Regions from separate parts of the Actinomadura rugatobispora genome, predicted to be linked through region 1. Evidence: riboswitches for the same ligand, from Rfam matches in the RefSeq annotation. Region 1 holds a riboswitch; each other region holds the start of a gene.
What was found. Region 1 has a riboswitch for cyclic di-AMP ahead of ACZ466_RS23515 (coiled-coil domain-containing protein). Riboswitches for the same ligand answer to the same signal wherever they lie in the genome.

Region 2: another riboswitch for cyclic di-AMP. It lies ahead of ACZ466_RS29160 (CHAP domain-containing protein); the one in region 1 lies ahead of ACZ466_RS23515 (coiled-coil domain-containing protein).
Region 3: another riboswitch for cyclic di-AMP. It lies ahead of ACZ466_RS36060 (CHAP domain-containing protein); the one in region 1 lies ahead of ACZ466_RS23515 (coiled-coil domain-containing protein).

Annotation. Positions count from the first base shown of each region.
Region 1 is NZ_AP029191.1:5,302,231-5,307,969, reverse strand. Features, by position in the region: gene ACZ466_RS23525 (serine/threonine protein kinase) at 1-1,673, shown strand, start outside; gene ACZ466_RS23520 (S8 family peptidase) at 1,821-2,990, shown strand; cyclic di-AMP (ydaO/yuaA leader) riboswitch at 3,129-3,305, shown strand; gene ACZ466_RS23515 (coiled-coil domain-containing protein) at 3,309-4,253, shown strand; gene ACZ466_RS23510 (hypothetical protein) at 5,171-5,392, opposite strand; gene ACZ466_RS23505 (DUF2199 domain-containing protein) at 5,472-5,739, shown strand, end outside.
Region 2 is NZ_AP029191.1:6,510,446-6,516,184, forward strand. Features, by position in the region: gene ACZ466_RS29145 (NAD-dependent epimerase/dehydratase family protein) at 203-1,258, shown strand; gene ACZ466_RS29150 (TetR/AcrR family transcriptional regulator) at 1,381-1,974, shown strand; gene ACZ466_RS29155 (hypothetical protein) at 2,036-2,290, opposite strand; cyclic di-AMP (ydaO/yuaA leader) riboswitch at 2,598-2,735, shown strand; gene ACZ466_RS29160 (CHAP domain-containing protein) at 2,906-3,598, shown strand; gene ACZ466_RS29165 (glycosyltransferase) at 4,062-5,045, shown strand; gene ACZ466_RS29170 (LysE family translocator) at 5,067-5,696, shown strand.
Region 3 is NZ_AP029191.1:8,031,335-8,037,073, reverse strand. Features, by position in the region: gene ACZ466_RS36070 (NYN domain-containing protein) at 1-458, shown strand, start outside; gene ACZ466_RS36065 (C40 family peptidase) at 742-1,797, shown strand; cyclic di-AMP (ydaO/yuaA leader) riboswitch at 2,392-2,533, shown strand; gene ACZ466_RS36060 (CHAP domain-containing protein) at 2,543-3,316, shown strand; gene ACZ466_RS36055 (MDR/zinc-dependent alcohol dehydrogenase-like family protein) at 3,355-4,626, shown strand; gene ACZ466_RS36050 (M48 family metallopeptidase) at 4,623-5,739, shown strand, end outside.

The DNA.
Region 1 (5,739 bases):
TGAGCGGCGAGCCCGCCGCCCGCGACCGGTTCGCCGGGTCGTTCGCCGCCGCCCGCAAGGTCTCCGGCTTCTGCGTGGCCGGGATCCTGGACGCCGACGTCGAGGGCGGCCGGCCGTACGTGGTGAGCGAGTGGGTCGACGGCCCCTCCCTGCTCCAGCTGGTGGCCGAGGAGGGCCCGCGCGGCGACGCCGTGGCCGAGCGGCTCGCGGTCGGCACCGCGGTCGCGCTGGCCGCCATCCACCGCGCCGGCGCGGTGCACCACGACTTCAAGCCCGCCAACGTCCTGCTCGGCCGGGACGGACCCCGCGTGAGCGACGTGGCCGTCACGCCCGCGCTGGACGCGGTGGACGCCGCCCCCAACGGCCGGGTCTCCGACGACCCGTCCTACAAGGCGCCCGAACAGCTCAGCGGCATCGACATCGGCCCGGCCGCCGACGTGTTCGCCTGGGGCGCCACGCTGCTGTACGCGGTGACCGCGCGCCCGCCGTTCGGGGACGACGCGCCCACCGAGGTCATGCAGCGGATCATGTACGACGACCCGGACCTGAGCGCGTTCCCGGAATACCTGCGGGGCATCGTCGCCGAAGCCCTGGCCAAGGACCCCGCCGGGCGCCCGACCCCGGCCGGGCTCCTCGAACGGCTGCTGGACGAGTCCGGCCCGCTGGCCGAGCGGATGCCGGAGGGCCTGGTCGCCGAGGGACGGGCGCTGGCACGCGGCACCACACCCCCGCAACCGCAACCGCAGACCGCCCCCGCCGCCCCCGCCGCCCCACCGGCCGCGCCGCCCCCGCCTCAGCCGCCGGAGCGGCCGTCGAGCACCGCGCCGGCGTCGTTCGGGCAGGGAGCGCAAACGGGCGGGGACGGGTCGTCCAGCGGGGACCCGTGGCCGCCGGAGGAGCCCGCCGAACTCACCCGCGTGGACTTCCCGCTGCCGTTGCAGAGCGCCGCCGTCCCGCCCGCGAACGCGCCGGTGCACGAGGACGCCGCCACGCAGGCCATCCCGTCCGTCCACCCGCGGCCGCAGCCGCCCGCCCAGGCGGATCCGGCCGACCGGACCGAGCCGACGCCGCACCTCATCCCCGGCATGGGCGCCTCCCGCGACGAGGACGAGCGGAACTCCACGGCGGTCCTGTCGCTGCCGCCCGAGGAGCCGCGCCGCGGCGTCCCCGGCGCCCTGGACCGGCTGACCCGGCTGCGCCCCGGCAACCACCTGCTCGGCGTGGCGCTCTCGCTGACGATCGGGGTGCTGGTCGGCGTCGCGATCATCGCGCTGGTGCTGCTGCCGCAGTGGCGGGACGACGCCGGCGGCTCGCCCGGACCCGGGGCCGCGCCGCCCGACGACCGTCCGGTGAGCGCCGTCCCCGACGGGTTCTCCGGAACGTGGAAGGGCACAGCGGTCAATCCCTCCCGGGGCGCCTCGTTCCCGATCGAGGTGACGTTCACGGCGGGCGAGAAGACCGCCAAGGCCGTGTACCCGCGGAGCCACTGCACCGGGACGCTCACCCTCACCGAGGGGACGAACCGGCAGCTCACCATGGCGCTGGCCATTCCGAAGCCGTGCACGAACGGCACCGTGCAGGTCAGCCGGCAGCCGGACGGCACCCTCCAGTACGCCTGGAGCACGCCCGGCCAGCCGCAGCTCGGATACCAGGGAAAGCTCACCCGCGGCTGACCCGTGCCACCTCCGGCCGGAATGCCGATTTAAGCGTGATTTAAGGGCTCTTTTCGCAGGAGATCCATTAAGGTACCTCCGGGCCGATCGATCATCTCGGCCACCCGCGGGCACCGCGTACGGTCCCGCCGGAGAGAAGGAGAACTCTTGCGGACTGTCCACCGAAGGGTCCTCGTCGTCGGCGCGGCCGCCTCGTGCGTCACCGCCGCCGGCGTCCTGCCCGCCTCCGCAGCCCCCGGGGCGGGTGAGCCGGTCACCGTCACCGCGGCGCGGGGCACCCCGCTGCCGGGCCGGTACATCGTCACGCTGAAGTCCGGGGCGTCCACCGCCTCGGCGGCCCAGCGGGTCCGCGCCACCTCCGTCAAGCGCTTCGACGGGGTGCTGAACGGCTTCGCCGCCAAGCTGAGCACCGCGCAGCTGGACAAGCTGCGCCGCGACCCGGCGGTGGCCGCGATCGAGCACGACCAGGTCGTCAAGCTCGTCGCCACGCAGAGCAACCCCACCTGGGGCCTGGACCGCATCGACGAGCGCCCCCTGCCGCTGTCGAAGTCCTACACCTACACCTCGACCGGCACCGGCGTGAACGCCTACGTGATCGACACCGGGCTGGCGCACAGCCACCCCGAGTTCGGCGGCCGGGCCAAGACGGTCTGGGTCGCGCCGGAGTTCAACGGCGACGGCTGGGACCACAACGGGCACGGGACGCACGTGGCCGGCACCATCGGCGCCAAGACCTGGGGCGTGGCCAAGAACGTCAACGTGCGCGGCCTGCGGGTGCTGGACGCCGACGGCTTCGGCTCGGTGTCGACCATCGTCCAGGCCGTCCAGTGGGTGCAGCAGAACGCCGCCAAGCCCGCCGTGGCCAACCTGTCGATCGGCGGCCCCAAGTCGGCGGCGCTCAACACGGCCGTGCAGCAGCTGTCGCAGTCGGGCGTCTTCGTCTCGGTGGCGGCGGGCAACGAGAACCAGAACGCCTGCAACACCTCGCCGTCCAGCGCGGGCTGGGTGATGTCGGTCGGCGCGACCACGATCTACGACAACCGGGCCACCTGGTCGAACCACGGCTCGTGCGTCGACATCTTCGCGCCCGGCTACGGGATCACCTCGGCCTGGCCCGGCGGCGGCAAGTCGACGATCTCCGGCACGTCGATGGCTGCACCGCACGTGAGCGGGGTCGCGGCGCTCTACCTGGCCGGCAACCGCGGGGCCACGTTCCCGCAGGTGCAGAAATGGCTGAACGACAACTCAACAAAGGGAAAGATCGGACGGCTGCCGTCCGGGACCGCCAACCGGCTCCTCTACAAAGCGGGTCTGTGAGCCCGGTCACGTAGGATGGCCCGGCCATCGAGCCATCCCAGGTGCCGCTGGGGTTTAATCTTGGCGAGGATCTTACAGTTCGTTGGCATCCGGCCGCCGAGCCGCCCGTTTCGGGCGGGGCGGCGGCCGGCCACGCCGAGTCCCGCGGCGCTACCCCGCCCGGGAGCCGGGGACCCACAGCCATCAGGTCCGGGGGCGCGCCCCCGGACCAGACCGGCCGGGGTGAATTCACCACCCGTGACCGCGGGCGGTGATAGGGCTGACTCCCGGCCCGAATCCGTCAGCTAACCCGGTAGGCGATCGAGGAGAGGAGAGGACGTGGAGGAGACCCCCAACTCCACCCGCCGCTGGCCCGCCCGGCTACGGCGTCCCGCCTTGGCACTCGCGGCGCTCGCCGGTGCCCTGCCGCTCGCCGCGGGCACCGCGCCCCCCGCTCAGGCCGAGCCCGGCGACGCGGGCCGCATCCGCAAGCTGAACGCCCAGATCGAGAAGCTCGACAAGGCGTACGGCGGCGACCTGGCGAAGCTGAAGGACACCCGGTACAGCGTCAAGGTGGCCCTGGACAAGACCAAGGTGCTCAGCAAGGACCTCCAGACCGCCCGCGGCCTGGTCGCCCAGCTCGCCGCCAACCAGTACATGACGGGCGGCGCCGATCCCTCGGTCAACGTCCTCTCCAGCGACGACCCCTCCAACGCGCTCAGCAACCTCAGCCTGGTCAGCCACGTGGCGCAGAACCAGTCCGCCCAGGTGCAGCAGATCCAGAAGCTGGTGAACGAGCAGGAGAAGTCCAAGCGCGAGGCCGAGCAGAAGATCAAGGAGCTCGAGAAGGAGATCCGCGACCTGGTCAAGGAGAAGGCCAGGATCAAGGCGCTGGTCAAGAAGTACAAGCCGGAGTCGCCCAGCGTCGGCATGGGCGGGGTCACCCCCCGCATGCTCAAGGCCAAGAACAGCATCGACATCGAGTTCGGACCGTTCCCCACCATCGGCTGCTTCCGCGGCGGCGTCGACGCCCAGGACCACGCCACCGGCCAGGCCTGCGACTTCATGGTCAGCACGGGCGGCTCGATGCCCTCGGCCAACGGCCGCGCCCAGGGCGACCAGACCGCCGCGTACGCCATCGCCAACGCCAGCAGGCTCGGCATCAAGTACGTGATCTGGCGCCAGCGCATCTACGACATGCGCAGCCCCGGCTGGCGCAGCATGGAGAACCGCGGCGGCACCACCGCCAACCACTTCGACCACGTCCACATCTCGGTCTTCTAGACCGGGGGCGCAGGTCATGCGCTCGCCTTGCGCATCAGGTGCGTGTACGTCCGGATGTCGACGCCGCGTTCGAGTAGGACGCCGGCGAAGCGCGTGGTACCCGTTCTCGCGCATCGACGGCACACCGGCCCGCTCAAGGACCGGTTTCCAGGCCTCAGTACGGCTGATCGGCGTGCGCTGACGAGTCGTGAAGACCAGCCGCGCCGTGACGGGCTTATCGTCCGGGACCCGCCAAGGCAGGGTCAAAGGAATCGGCCATCATTTCGCCGTCTCGCTTGGGCGCTCGCGCCGCTTTCTAGGAGGCTGTGCCATCACCCGGCACCCATGGTGCAGTGCGAGTCGATGGTGTCAGGTGTTGAAAGCCATGACGTAGACGGTCAGGGTGCTGGGGTCGGATGTGTCGATGACCACTTGGCGCACGGGTGCCTCTTGTTCAGGGTCGATGGGGTCGTGGATGCCTTCAAAGTGTGAAAGCTGATCCAGATGCCAGCCCAGGTTGTCGCCGGAGCCGGGTTGGATCGCCGACAGGCCGGGCTTGGGCCTGGGAAGGCCGCTGCCGTGCAGGAAACGCTGTCGGATAGACGCGGAAGTCTAGAACTTCGGCACATAGCCCAGGTTCATTCGCCTCCGGCGGGGGCCTCTGACTCTGGGAAGCCCATTCCGCGCCCGTGACGGTCGTTGCGGGATGGCCGCTTATCTATCAGGTAGACGCTAACCATCGCGCGGCCGCCGGCCGGCCCTCCGGCGAACGGCGGTCACGTGGTGCGCGCCGCCGGAGCTCGAAGCGACGAGGCAGATGGCCCAGTCCGCACCCCGGGTCCCACCCTTTACCGTGCGGACGACCCCGCCGCCGCGAACAAGATAGCGAGTACCGCGCCTCCGGCGGGCCTCCGGCTCTGGGACCGCACCCCGCGCGGCTAGGAGGCCCCGGCGGGGTCGGCGGGGTGGAAGTAGACGGTCGCGCTCACCCACGGCCCGTCCTCGGTGATCTCCTCGTGCAGGATGAGGTCCTGCACCTTGACCGGGCCCAGTTCCTCGATGGAGTCGGCGACCCTCCGCAGCAGCGCGGGCACGTCACCCTGGTCCCGCCCCTTCGGATTCGCCTGGGAGAAGTGCCGGATCGTCCATGAGGGCGTCATCCGGCGATGATGCCAGGTTCCGCGATCAGTCGGTCGTGAGCGCGGGCCGGCGGCGGCCCGACCGAATAGGCTCCCCTGCATGTCCAGCCATGTCGGATTCGTGCGTTCCTGCTGCGGCGAGAAGCACGACGAGTTGCCCCAGCACTACTCCTCCGAGGCGCCGGCGTACTGGTCCGAGGAAATCGCCGCGCACCCCGACAGCGAACTCACCTCCGACCAGTGCGTGATCAATGGAGAGCACCTGTTCGTGAAGGGCCTGATCGAGATCCCCATCATCGGCGGGGACGTCTTCTCCTGGGCCGCCTGGGTGTCGCTCAGCCCGCAGAACTTCGCCCGCATGAGCGAAC
Region 2 (5,739 bases), 1.2 Mb from region 1:
TAATCGGCCGGTCGGATCCCGCGGGCGGCGGGGGCACGGTGGGACGGGGGAAGAGCCGGGCGCGGACGCCCGCGGCGGGCGCGGAGTTCACGGCCGTCCGGAGCCGGTCAGCCGCGGGGCGCGGCGTTGACCGGCCGCCACCGCCTGCCGAAGCTGTGCTCATCGATCAAAGGGGGCGCGGAATGCGGGCAGGGGGAGTTTCATGAAGGTCCTGATCACCGGGGGCGCGGGCTTCATCGGAAGCACGATCGCGTCGGCGTTCGCCGAGCGCGGAATCGTTCCGGTCGTGCTCGACAGCCTCGTCACCGGACGGTCCGAGTTCACCGAGGGAAAGATCTTCTATCAGGGCGACATCGCCGACGGGACCGTGGTGGACGAGATCTTCGCCGCCCATCCCGACATCGCCGTCGCGGTCCATTGCGCGGCGCTCATCGTGGTGCCCGACTCGATGTCGGATCCGCATCGCTATTACCAGGTCAACCTGACCGGGACGCTCAGTCTCGCCGGCCATCTGATCCGCAACGGATGCGACCGGATGATCTTCGCCTCGACGGCGGGGATGTACCGCCCCGGGCCGGACCTGTCGGTGACCGAGGACTCCGCGCTGGAGCCGCAGAACCCCTACACGCGCTCGAAGATGATGGCCGAGCTGCTGCTGGAGGACCTGTGCGCCGCCTACGGGCTGCGGGTGGTGTCGCTGCGCTACCTCAACCCGATCGGCGCCGACCCGCGGATGCGCACCGGCCTGCAGAGCAGCAAGCCCACGCACGCGCTGGGCAAGATGATCGAGTCGTACGAGCTGGGCGTGCCGTTCCGGATCACCGGGGTGGACTGGGACACCCGCGACGGCACGGCGGTTCGCGACTACATCCACGTGTGGGACATCGCCCGCGCCTTCTGCGAGGCGGCGGCGCGGTTCGACGCCATCGTCCCGCATGACCAGAACGGTTCCGACGGAAAGAACGGAAAGAACGGCGCGGGCGGCGGTGGCGGCCGCAGAACCGGTTACCAGGTCATCAATCTCGGCACCGGCGGCGGAACCACCGTGCGGGAACTCGTGGACGCCTTCCGCGGCGTCGTCGGGGACGGTTTCCAGGCGGAGGAGGCGCCCGCCCGCCCCGGCGACGTGGTCGGCGCGTTCGTCAATCCCGCCAAGGCGCTGGAATTGCTCGGCTGGAAGCCCGAGTACTCCATCGAGGACGCCATCCGCCATTCCCTGGAATGGGCCGCGCTCCGGAGCCGCACGGACGTGGCCTGAGCCATGACCTGATCTTCGGGGGCCGCCGCCCGCGCGGTGGGAACGGACGTGCGAGAGTATGGGATCGGTCACACGTTCGGTACCCCCGAGGAGGCGCGTTGAGCGGCGATGTGCGGATCACCGTGACGCGGACCCTGAGCAAGGAGCAGCAGGCGCGGCGGGAGCGGCTGATCGAGGCCGCGCGCCTGCTGGCGTTAGAGGGCGGCTACGCCGCCGTGACCATGCACGACGTGGCCGACCGGGCCGGTGTGGCCCGGGCCACGGTCTACCGCTACTTCGCCACCAAGGACCACCTGCTGACCGAGGTCGCCGCCACCTGGGCGCACCGGATCACCGACGACATCGACGCGCTGGCGGTCGGGGGCACCCCGGTGGAGCGGCTCACCGCGATGCTGGAGCGGATCGTGCGGGTGGCGGCCGAGGAGCTCACCCTGACCTCGGCGATCGTCCAGGCGGTGACGGCGGACGACTCCAGCGTGGACGACGCCCGCACGGTGCTCTTCCTGTTCGTCCGGGACCGGCTGGCGGCGGCGATCGGCGGCCCGGTCCCGGAGCGGGAGGAGGTCGAGATCGTGCTGGGCCACGTGCTGCTGGCCGGCCTGGTCAGCCTGGCCTCGCTGCGGCGGCCGGTGGACGAGGTCGCGGCGATGGTGCGGACCTCCGGCCGGCTGGTGCTGGCCGGGGCCATGGCGGGCAGCGGCGCCGCCGGCCCCTGAGCCGGCCCGTGAGTCGACCTTGAGTCGGCCCTGGGCCGTCCCGCACAGGGTGTGACGTATCTCACCGTCCGGCCCGCGCGGCCTCTCGCGGGGCGTTCCGCGGAGCCTCTCCCGGGGTTCGCCGTGCGCTGTCCCTGGTGGCCGCGGGCGTCGTCCGCCGGACCGGCCAGGGCGTCCCCTCGGCGCGTACGGGCACCCGTTCGGCCAGGGCCCGCGCCAGCATCAGAGCCCCCACCGCCACGAGCGCCAGGCCCACCAGACCCGCGCCCGCCAGGCCCAGCAGAGTGATCAGCAGCAGGCCCAGATCCGGCCCCATCGTCGTCCTCCCGCCCCATGACTCGACTTTGAAGTCCGGATCCTTCCCCGATGTCGGGACCTGATGCGTCCCAGGGGCGGACTTTGTTCCGGTCCTGAGTGCTTTGCCCCAGATTTGCGCTGAGCTGGAAGTTTGATACCTTCTGTCCAGTTCTGGTGATGCGACCCATGCGTCGTCGGAGCCGGCGAACCCGCCCCGTAGGGGTCGGAACCGCCTCAACGGTCGCGTGTGCGGACCAACGAACCCGCGCGAACCCGTGTCCATCTGATCGCAGTGCCGGCGGCCCTGAAGGCCGCCGCTCCGCCGAGTCCATTCCACGCCGACGACGGCGTCCGGAGCCGGGGACCCAACTCTCTGGGGTGAATCGGCGCACGTCTGTGCGCCGTAGGGCGACTTCCACGCCCGAATCCGACAGCTAACCCGGTAGGCGGCCTTGGAAGGAATCAGGAGACCCCTGCTTTGTCGTTCCGTACGAACCCCGCTTATACGGCCCTGCTCGCCACTCTCCGTGACCGTGCGAGCGAGCTGACCTCCCAGACCATCGCGCTGCGCGGCCGTGCGGCCGCCGGCGTCGTCGGCGGCGTCGCCCTCGGCGCGCTGACCCTCGGCTCGGCCGTGGGCGCCGTGGCCTCCTCCGACTCGTCCACCGGCAGCACCGGCGCCGTCGCGGGCGCCGCCGCGGCCGGCAAGAACGGCCACGGCACCGTCCGCGCGGAGGGGCTGGCCGAGAAGACCGGCTCCACCGCCCAGAACGCCGAGGCCGCCCGGAACGAGCCCGGCTCGGGCGAGAAGGCCCAGTCCGCCAGGGCGGCCAAGACCACCCAGTCCGCCTCCGCCCAGCAGGTCCTGAAGCTGGCCGAGAAGCAGGTCGGCATCTCCGAGGGCAGGGGCGGCCAGACCAAGTTCCACGACTGGTACGTCAGGAGCAACGCGGCCAAGGCGACCGCCGCGCGCGACGGCGGCTCGGTGTCCAGCTACAACGGCGCCCAGTGGTGCAACATGTTCGTGTCCTGGCTGGGTGCGCAGACCGGCACGAAGGGCATGGGCGCCGACGCCTACACCGTCGCGCACGCCAAGTGGTTCGAGAAGACCGGCCACTGGGGCCACAAGGCCAAGCCCGGCGCCGTGGTGTTCTTCAACTGGAACGGCGGCGGCGTCGAGGGCATCCAGCACGTCGGCATGGTCGTCAAGGACAACGGCGACGGCACGATCGACACCATCGAGGGCAACACCAGCAACAAGGTCATGAAGAAGACCCGCGACGAGGCGCAGGTCGCCGGGTACGGCTACCCCCAGTACCGGGGCTGACCCCGACCCGCTCGTGCGCCCAGGGCGCCCCGCCATCCGTGGCGGGGCGCCCTCCGGCGTTTCCGGACGGGGCACAGGTGATGTTCGACTGCGCGCCCCCCGACCGACCGATGGTCTTCCACGCCCCGTGCACGAAGGAGGAGAACCTGGACCAGACCGGGCTCGACGCCGTCCGGCGGCGCGCGCACCGCGATGCGGGGGGACGGGGAGGGAGCGCGGCGTGGCTGACATGCGAGCACCGGAATGGGCGCGGGACGGCGGGCGCGGTGCCCGCCGCGACATCGTCATCGTCTGCGACGACGTCGACGGGCCGGGCGGCGTCCAGCGCTGGGCGCACGGCCTGGCCGGGCTGCTGTCCGGACGCGGCCACCGCGTCACCCTGGTCGGCGTCACCCGATCGGCGGAGGCCGCCCCGCACGAAGCGCGCGAGGCGGCTCGGGCGCGGCCGTACGCCGTCGAAACTTTGCACGAGTCCTGGCCGCTGCCCGCCCTGGAACGGCGTCCACGCACGCTGCGCAACCGTCTCGACCTGCGGGCGCGGCTGCTCGACCGCAGGCGCGCCGCGACCAGGAGGGACGGGGCCGTCCGGCTGGCGGCTCTGCTGGATGGCGCCCGCCCCGGCGCCGTGGTGATCGTGGCGCAGGTGTGGGCGATGGAATGGGTGCGCCTGGCCGGGCTGGGCGGCCGCGCCGGGCTGCGGGTGCTGGCGCTGCCCGCCGAGAACGCCGGCCACACGCCCCACACGCTGCTCGCCGTGCCCGGCCGCGCGGCCGTGCCGCGCGAGCCGGTGATCGCCTGCCTGGGCCGGCTGTCGCACGAGAAGGGCGCGGACCTGGCGATCGAGGCCTGGGCGTCCATGGCGGCCCGGCATCCGCGCTGGCGGCTGCGGCTGTACGGGGCGGGCCCGCGCGAGGGCGCGCTGCGGGAGCAGGCGGAGCGGCTCGGCGCGGCGGGCGCGGTGGAGTTCGCCGGGGTGGCGCGGGACGTGCCGGACGCGCTGGCCCGGGCGTCGATCTTCGCGCTGCCGTCCCGCCGGGAGGGCTTCCCGACGGCGCTGCTGGAGGCGATGGCGGCCGGGCTGCCGGCGGTCGCGTTCGACGGCGCTCCCGGCGTCCGCGACCTGGTCACCGACGGGGCGGACGGGCTGCTGGCCCGTCCCGGCGACACCGCCGGGTTCGCCGCCGCGCTGGACCGGCTGATCATGGACCCGGAACTGCGGGAGCGGCTGGGCGGCGCCGCGCCGCGCGCGGCCCGCCGGTTCGAGGCGGGCGCGGCGCTGGACCGCTGGGAGCGGATGTTCGACGTGCTCCACCGGGAGCCGTCCTCCGCCCGGACCACGGCGCCGGCGGCGCCGCGCGTCCCGGCCGCGTCTGTGGCCCGGGCCCTGCGCCGGGGCGGGGTTGGACCCCGATCGCCGAAGCCGATTGGACCTGTGCCCGGTGACTGAACCGGCCCTAGCGTACGGACCATGACCCATCCGATCCTGTTCCTGCTGGCCGCCACGACGCTGATCGTGATCCCCGGTCCGAACCACCTCTACATCGCCGCGCGCAGCGTGGCGGACGGCCGGCGGGCCGGCATCGCCTCCGCGCTGGGCGTGGAGACCGGCACGCTGGTGCACGTGGCGGCCGCGGCGGCGGGCCTGTCGGCGATCGTGGCCGCGTCCGCGACCGCCTTCGGCGTGCTGCGCTACGCGGGCGCCGCGTACCTGGTGTACCTGGCGGTGCGGACGCTGCGCGGCGGCGACCGGGTGGACGGGCCCGAGACCTCGCCCAAGCCGCTGCGCCGGGTCTACCTCGACGGCGTTCTGATCAACATCTTCAATCCCAAGGTCGTGCTGTTCTTCCTGGCGTTCCTGCCGCAGTTCGTGGACCAGCGGGCGGGCGCCGTCCCGGCGCAGATCGTGGTCATGGGCCTGGTCACCGCGCTGATCGGGCTCGTCAGCGACGTGCTCTACGCCGTCGCCGGCGGGTCGATCGGCGCGATGCTGCGGGGCCGGCCGCGCTTCCGGCGCGGGCAGCGCTACGCGACCGGGGCGATCTACCTCGGGCTCGGCGCGGTCGCCGCGTTCGCGGGCCCCGGCCCCAGGCGCGCCTGACAGGGGCCTCACGGTGGGCACGGCCCGTGTGGGGGACCAGGCA
Region 3 (5,739 bases), 2.7 Mb from region 1:
GGCTGGCGCATCGCGCGCTGCCGGGGCGGGCGCTGTCGGACCAGGATCCGCAGCTGCTGGAGCGGCTGCTGACCCTCCCGCAGGTGCATCTGGTGGTGGACGGCTACAACGTCACCAAGTCCGGCTACGGCGAGCTGCCGCTGGCCGACCAGCGCAACCGGCTGCTGTCGGGGCTGGGCGGGCTGGCGGCGCAGACGCGGGCCGAGGTCACGTGCGTGTTCGACGGGGCGGACCTGGACGCCCCGGTGGCGATCCCGGCGCCGCGCGGGGTGCGGGTGCTGTTCAGCCAGCCGGGGCAGACCGCCGACGAGCTGATCGGGGAGCTGGTGCGGGCCGAGCCGCCCGGCCGCGCGGTCGTGGTGGTCTCCTCCGACCGCGAGGTGGCCGACGCCGCCCGCCGCGCCAACGCCCGTCCCGCGCCCTCCACGCTGCTGCTGCGCCGTCTGGGCCGCACCTAGGTCATCCAGGTGCCCTGACCTGCTGTTTCGGCGTCCTCGCGGCTCTCACGCGTTCTGTTCCCGTCCCGGGGTGCCGGGAGGCGGCGCCGCTGCGCCCGGTGGCGCCGCCGGTGCGGGCGGTGACGGGCGGACCGGTGTCGACAGCGCCTCGTGATCTTTATCTCACCGAGTGTGCGTAAAGTCCGAATTACTGCGTCAAAGACCAACGATTCGGTTGTGGCAGGTGTGGCCCCTCGCTAATGTCGTCCGCTGACATCGTGGACCGAGAGGGGCACAACGGATCGTGGCCAGTGATCTCACCGGGGCGGGCCCCCTGCCGCAGCGCGGCCGCCCGGGCGCACACACAGGACGCGGCGGCTCCCGCAGGCTCACGGCGACCGTCTGTCTCGCCGTGACGGCCTCGCTCACCGTTCCCGTCACCGTGCTTCCCGCGACCGCGGCGCACGCCGACCCGCGCCCCAGCGCGGCGGAGGCCCGCAAGAAGCTCACCAAGCTCAACGAGCAGGTGGAGCAGCTGGTCGAGAAGTACAACCAGGTGCAGGAGAAGCTCAAGGTCGCCAAGAAGAAGTGGCAGGCGACGCAGAAGGCGGGCAAGGAGGAGCTGACCACCTTCAACGAGCTCCAGGGAAAGATCGCCCAGATGGCGGCCGCCGCGTACAAGGCGGGCAACACCGGTGACGTGGCCGGCTTCGTCGGCGCCGACAACCCGCAGGCCGTGCTCGACCAGGCCGCGGTCTTCGAGCACCTGTCCCGCAACCGCAGCTCCGAGCTGGCCCAGTTCCTGGGGTCGGCGCAGCGGCTGCGGCGCGAGCAGGCGCAGGCCAAGGCCGCCTACGACGAGGTGGCCAAGCAGGCCAAGGACCTGAAGGCGCAGAAGGCCGAGGTCGAGAAGGGCGTCCAGAAGCAGAAGAAGCTGCTGGCCCAGCTCGGCGAGACGACCTCCTCGGGCGGGGGGACGGGCGGCAGCTACACCGGCCCGGCCAGCGGCTCGGCGCGGGTCGCGCTCAACTTCGCCTACGCCCAGCTCGGCAAGCCGTACTCCTACGGCGCGGCGGGCCCGAGCTCCTACGACTGCTCCGGGCTCACGATGAAGTCGTGGGGCGCGGCGGGCGTCGGCATCACCCGGACGACCAACTCGCAGTACGCGGCCACCAAGCGGGTCGCCAAGAGCGCGCTGCAGCCGGGCGACCTGGTGTTCTTCAACAACCTCGGCCACGTCGGCCTGTTCGTGGGCGGCGGCAAGATGATCCACGCCCCGCGGACCGGCAAGAACGTCGAGGTCGTGAGCATCACCTCGGGCTACTACCTGTCGAACTACTTCGGGGCCGGGCGTCCCTGACGCGCCGGCCCGCCGCACCCCCGGTGCGGCAGGGCCTCCGTAGCGGTCGGCGCACGCGCCGTCACAAGATCCATAGCAGGGCTTCGCCGCCGGACCGGGTTATTCCTGGTCCGGCGGCTTTTTGTCCCCTATTTGCCTTCTCGTCGACCTTTGCTATGTTGTGTCCCATTCCGGCGCCCCCCAGGCGTCGCCCGGCCCCGCGCGGCATGTCCGCCCCGGGCCCTGCGGCACCCCCCAGGTGTCGTCCCCGCTCCGGCGCCCTCCAGGTGCCGACCCCCGACTCGGCCCCGTCCAGGTGCCGCGTCCTTTCCCAACGGCCGGCCCGGCCGCACCGTGAGCGCATGTTCGGCGCGCATGGGCGCTGAGAGCGCGTCACGGCGGTCCCCCCATCGGGCCCTGGCCGCGGGCGAGACCCGATCACGGGTCGCCCCCCATAAGCACGGCGTGGCCGCCCGACCCCTGCCCTCGTGACGCCCGACCCCCTTGTTCACGAGGAGCTCTGGGCGGCCACGCCCTCCCAACCCTTCGACCCGCCCGGGTGCGCGTGCGCACCGGGTGACCTGACCGATCCCGAAAACAGGGTGCCCGTACGACGGGCGCCCACCGCCGAGTCCGCGAGAAGCGGAGCCGGGGACCCACGTCCCATCCGGGGTGAATCGGCCTCTCACCAGGCCGTAGGGCAGCTTCCACGCCCGAACCCGTCAGCTAACCCGGCAGGCGGCATGGAAGCTGAGGAGTTCCCGCAGTGGCAGGAAAGCATCGCACGCCCCAACCCCCGAGCATCACCCTCCGTATCACCGGTCGTCTCGTCGCCGGAGCCGTCGTGGTCGGCCTCGCCGCCGCCACCGCCCAGGCGTCGCTCAACGACACGGGCGGCCCGTCCCCCCAGCGGTCCGCCGCCATGATGGCCGCGGGCGCGGAGAGCAGGACCGAGCCCGAGACCCGGAAGGGCGCCGAGAAGGCGTCCGAGTCGTCGTCCTCGTCGTCGTCCTCCAGCTCCGCCAAGGCCAAGGCCGCCAAGCGCGAGAGGCCCACGGCGCAGGACGCCATCAGGCTGGCCCGCGAGCAGGTCGGCATCTCCGAGGACGGCGGCGGCGAGACCAAGTTCCAGGACTGGTACAAGTCGACCGACCGCGCCAAGGAGACCGTGGCGCGCGACGGAGGCTCCCTCGAGGGCTACAGCGACGCCGCGTGGTGCAGCATGTTCATCTCCTGGATCGGCGACCGGATCGGCCTCAGCGACCAGCTCGGCATGGACGCCTGGACGGTCGCGCACGCCGAGTGGTTCAAGGACCACGACCGCTGGGGCACCGAGCCCCGGCCGGGCGCCATCGTCTTCTTCAACTGGGGCGGCAGCAAGGACGTCAACGACATCGTGCACGTCGGGATGGTCATCAAGGACAACGGCGACGGCACGGTGAAGACCGTGGAGGGCAACACCAGCAACGCGGTCATGGTCCGCGAGCGGTCCACCGGCTCCATCGTCGGCTACGGCTACCCCGAGTACGCCAAGTCCTAGGGATAGGCCCGCGCGCCCGCGCACATAGGATCTCGCGCATGGAAGCCCAGCGCGCACGCGGAGTCCCGCGGCGGAAGGCCCTGGTGGCCATCGCCGCGGGCTCCGCCGTCTGCGCCCTGGGCGGCGGCGCGGCCCTCACCGCCGCCACCTCCGAAGAGACCGGCGGGCGCCCGGCCGGTACGGACGGCCCCGATGTCGGGCAGCCCGACCCGAACGCGGTCGCCGCCGTCCTGGCCAACCGTGCCCGCGCCGTACGCGACCGCGACCGCACCGCGTTCATGGCCACGGTCGCGGCCGCGCCCGCGCCGTACCGGCAGGCCCAGGCCGCGATGTTCGACAACCTGCTCAAGCTGCCTCTGGAAGGGTGGCGGGAGCGGTTCGAGCGGGTGGTCTCCACCACCGGGGGCGCCGCGCTCGTCCAGACCACGGTGGGCTACCGGCTGCGCGGCCACGACGACGACCCGCTGCGGCGCACCCGGCACCTGGCGTTCGCGCCCCGCTCCGGCACCTGGACGATCACCGGCGACGGCACGTCCCGCGGCCGCACCGACGACCCCGAGATCTGGGACGGCGGGCCGCTCACCGTGGTGCGCGGCCGCACCGCGCTGGTGGCCGGCGACGCGCCCGGCCTGGCCGGGATCGCCCGCCGCCTGGACGCCGCCGTGCCCACCGTCGCGCGGCTGACCGGCGCGGCGGCCGTCCGCGGCTGGCGGGACCGGGTGGTCGCGCTGGTGCCGGGCGACGACCGGCGCGCCGGGGCGCTGGCGGGAGGCGACCGCGACCTGGCGGAGATCGCCGCGCTTGCCACCGTCGCGCCCACGTCCGGCGGACCGGGGGCGGACCGGATCGTCATCGCCCCCGGCGTCTTCGGCCGCCTCAACGACCTGGGGCGCGACGTCGTCCTGACGCACGAGCTGACGCATGTCGCCACCGGCGGCGCCCGCGACGGCCGCACCCCGCTCTGGCTCATCGAGGGCTTCGCCGACCACGTCGGCTACCACGGCCGGGACGTCGCCGTGCGGTCGGCCGCGCGCGAGCTGGCGCGCGAGGTCGCCGCCGGGCGGCTGCCCGCCGCCCTTCCGGGCCGGGCCGCCTTCGACGGCGCCTCGGGCCGGCTCTCGCAGTCCTACCAGGAGGCCTGGCTGGCCTGCCGGATGATCGCCGAGCGGTACGGTGAGGCGAGACTGGTCCGGCTCTACCGGACGGCGGGACGGCGTTCCGAGACCGCGGCGCTGCGCGAGGTGCTGGGCGTCAGCCCGGCCCGTTTCACCGCCGGCTGGCGTGACTACCTGCGGAGGGAACTGCGATGAGCGCCGAGCCCGGGCAGGCGGCCGACCGGCGTTCGCGGCGGGCGGCCGCGGTCGCGGCGGTGGTGCTGTTCGCCGCCGTCGGCGCGGTCCTGGCGTTCACCACGCCGTGGAACCCGATGCCCGGCCACGTGCCGGGCGGCGCCGCGCCGGTGGACCCGGCCCGCGACTTCAGCGCCGCCGAGATCGCCCGGTCGCGCGCGTTCGACGCCGCGCTCGCGCCGCGCGCCTACACCAGCCTGGTCACGGGACTGGCCCTGGTGCTCGTGCTGGGCCTGACCCCGCTCGGCTCCCGGTTCATCGCGTGGACGACCGCGCGGGTGCGCCGCTGGCCGCTGCGGGTGGCGGTGGCGGCCGTGGTGCTCACCACGCTGCTGCGCCTGGCCGCGCTGCCGTTCTCCGTCTGGGGCGAGGCCATCCTGCGCCGGTACGGACTGTCCACGCAGTCCTGGCCGTCCTGGCTCGTCGACCAGGCCAAGTCGCTCGGCGTCACCTGGGTCGTGTGGACGCTCGCGCTGGTCCTGCTCTACTGGGCGCTGCGCCGGTTCCCGCGCTACTGGTGGACGGGCGCGGCGGCCGGGGGCTTCGTCCTGGTGGTGGCGCTGTCGTTCCTCTACCCGGTCGTGTTCGAGCCGGTCTTCAACAAGTTCCACTCGCTGCCGCAGAGCCGGCTGCGCACCGACCTGCTCGCGATGGCCGAACGCGACGGCGTCCCGGTCAAGGACGTCCTGGTCGCCGACGCGTCCCGCCGCACGACCGCGCTGAACGCCTACGTGTCCGGCTTCGGCTCGACCCGCCGCATCGTCGTGTACGACACGCTGCTGAAGTCCACCCCGGCCCCGCGCGTCGAGGCGATCGTGGCGCACGAGCTCGGTCACGCCAAGCACGCCGACGTGCTCTACGGGACGCTGATCGGCGCGCTGGGCGTCTCCGCGGCCGTCTGCCTGCTCCACCTGCTGCTCGGCTCACCGCGCCTGCTGCGCCGCGCGGGCGTCGTCCCGGGGCCCGGCGGCGGCGCCGGCCCGCCGGGGGGCGCGACCGGCGACCCCCGGTCGGTGGCCCTGCTGATCGCGCTGGTGACGGTGGGGATGCAGCTCGGCGGGCCCGTCCAGAACC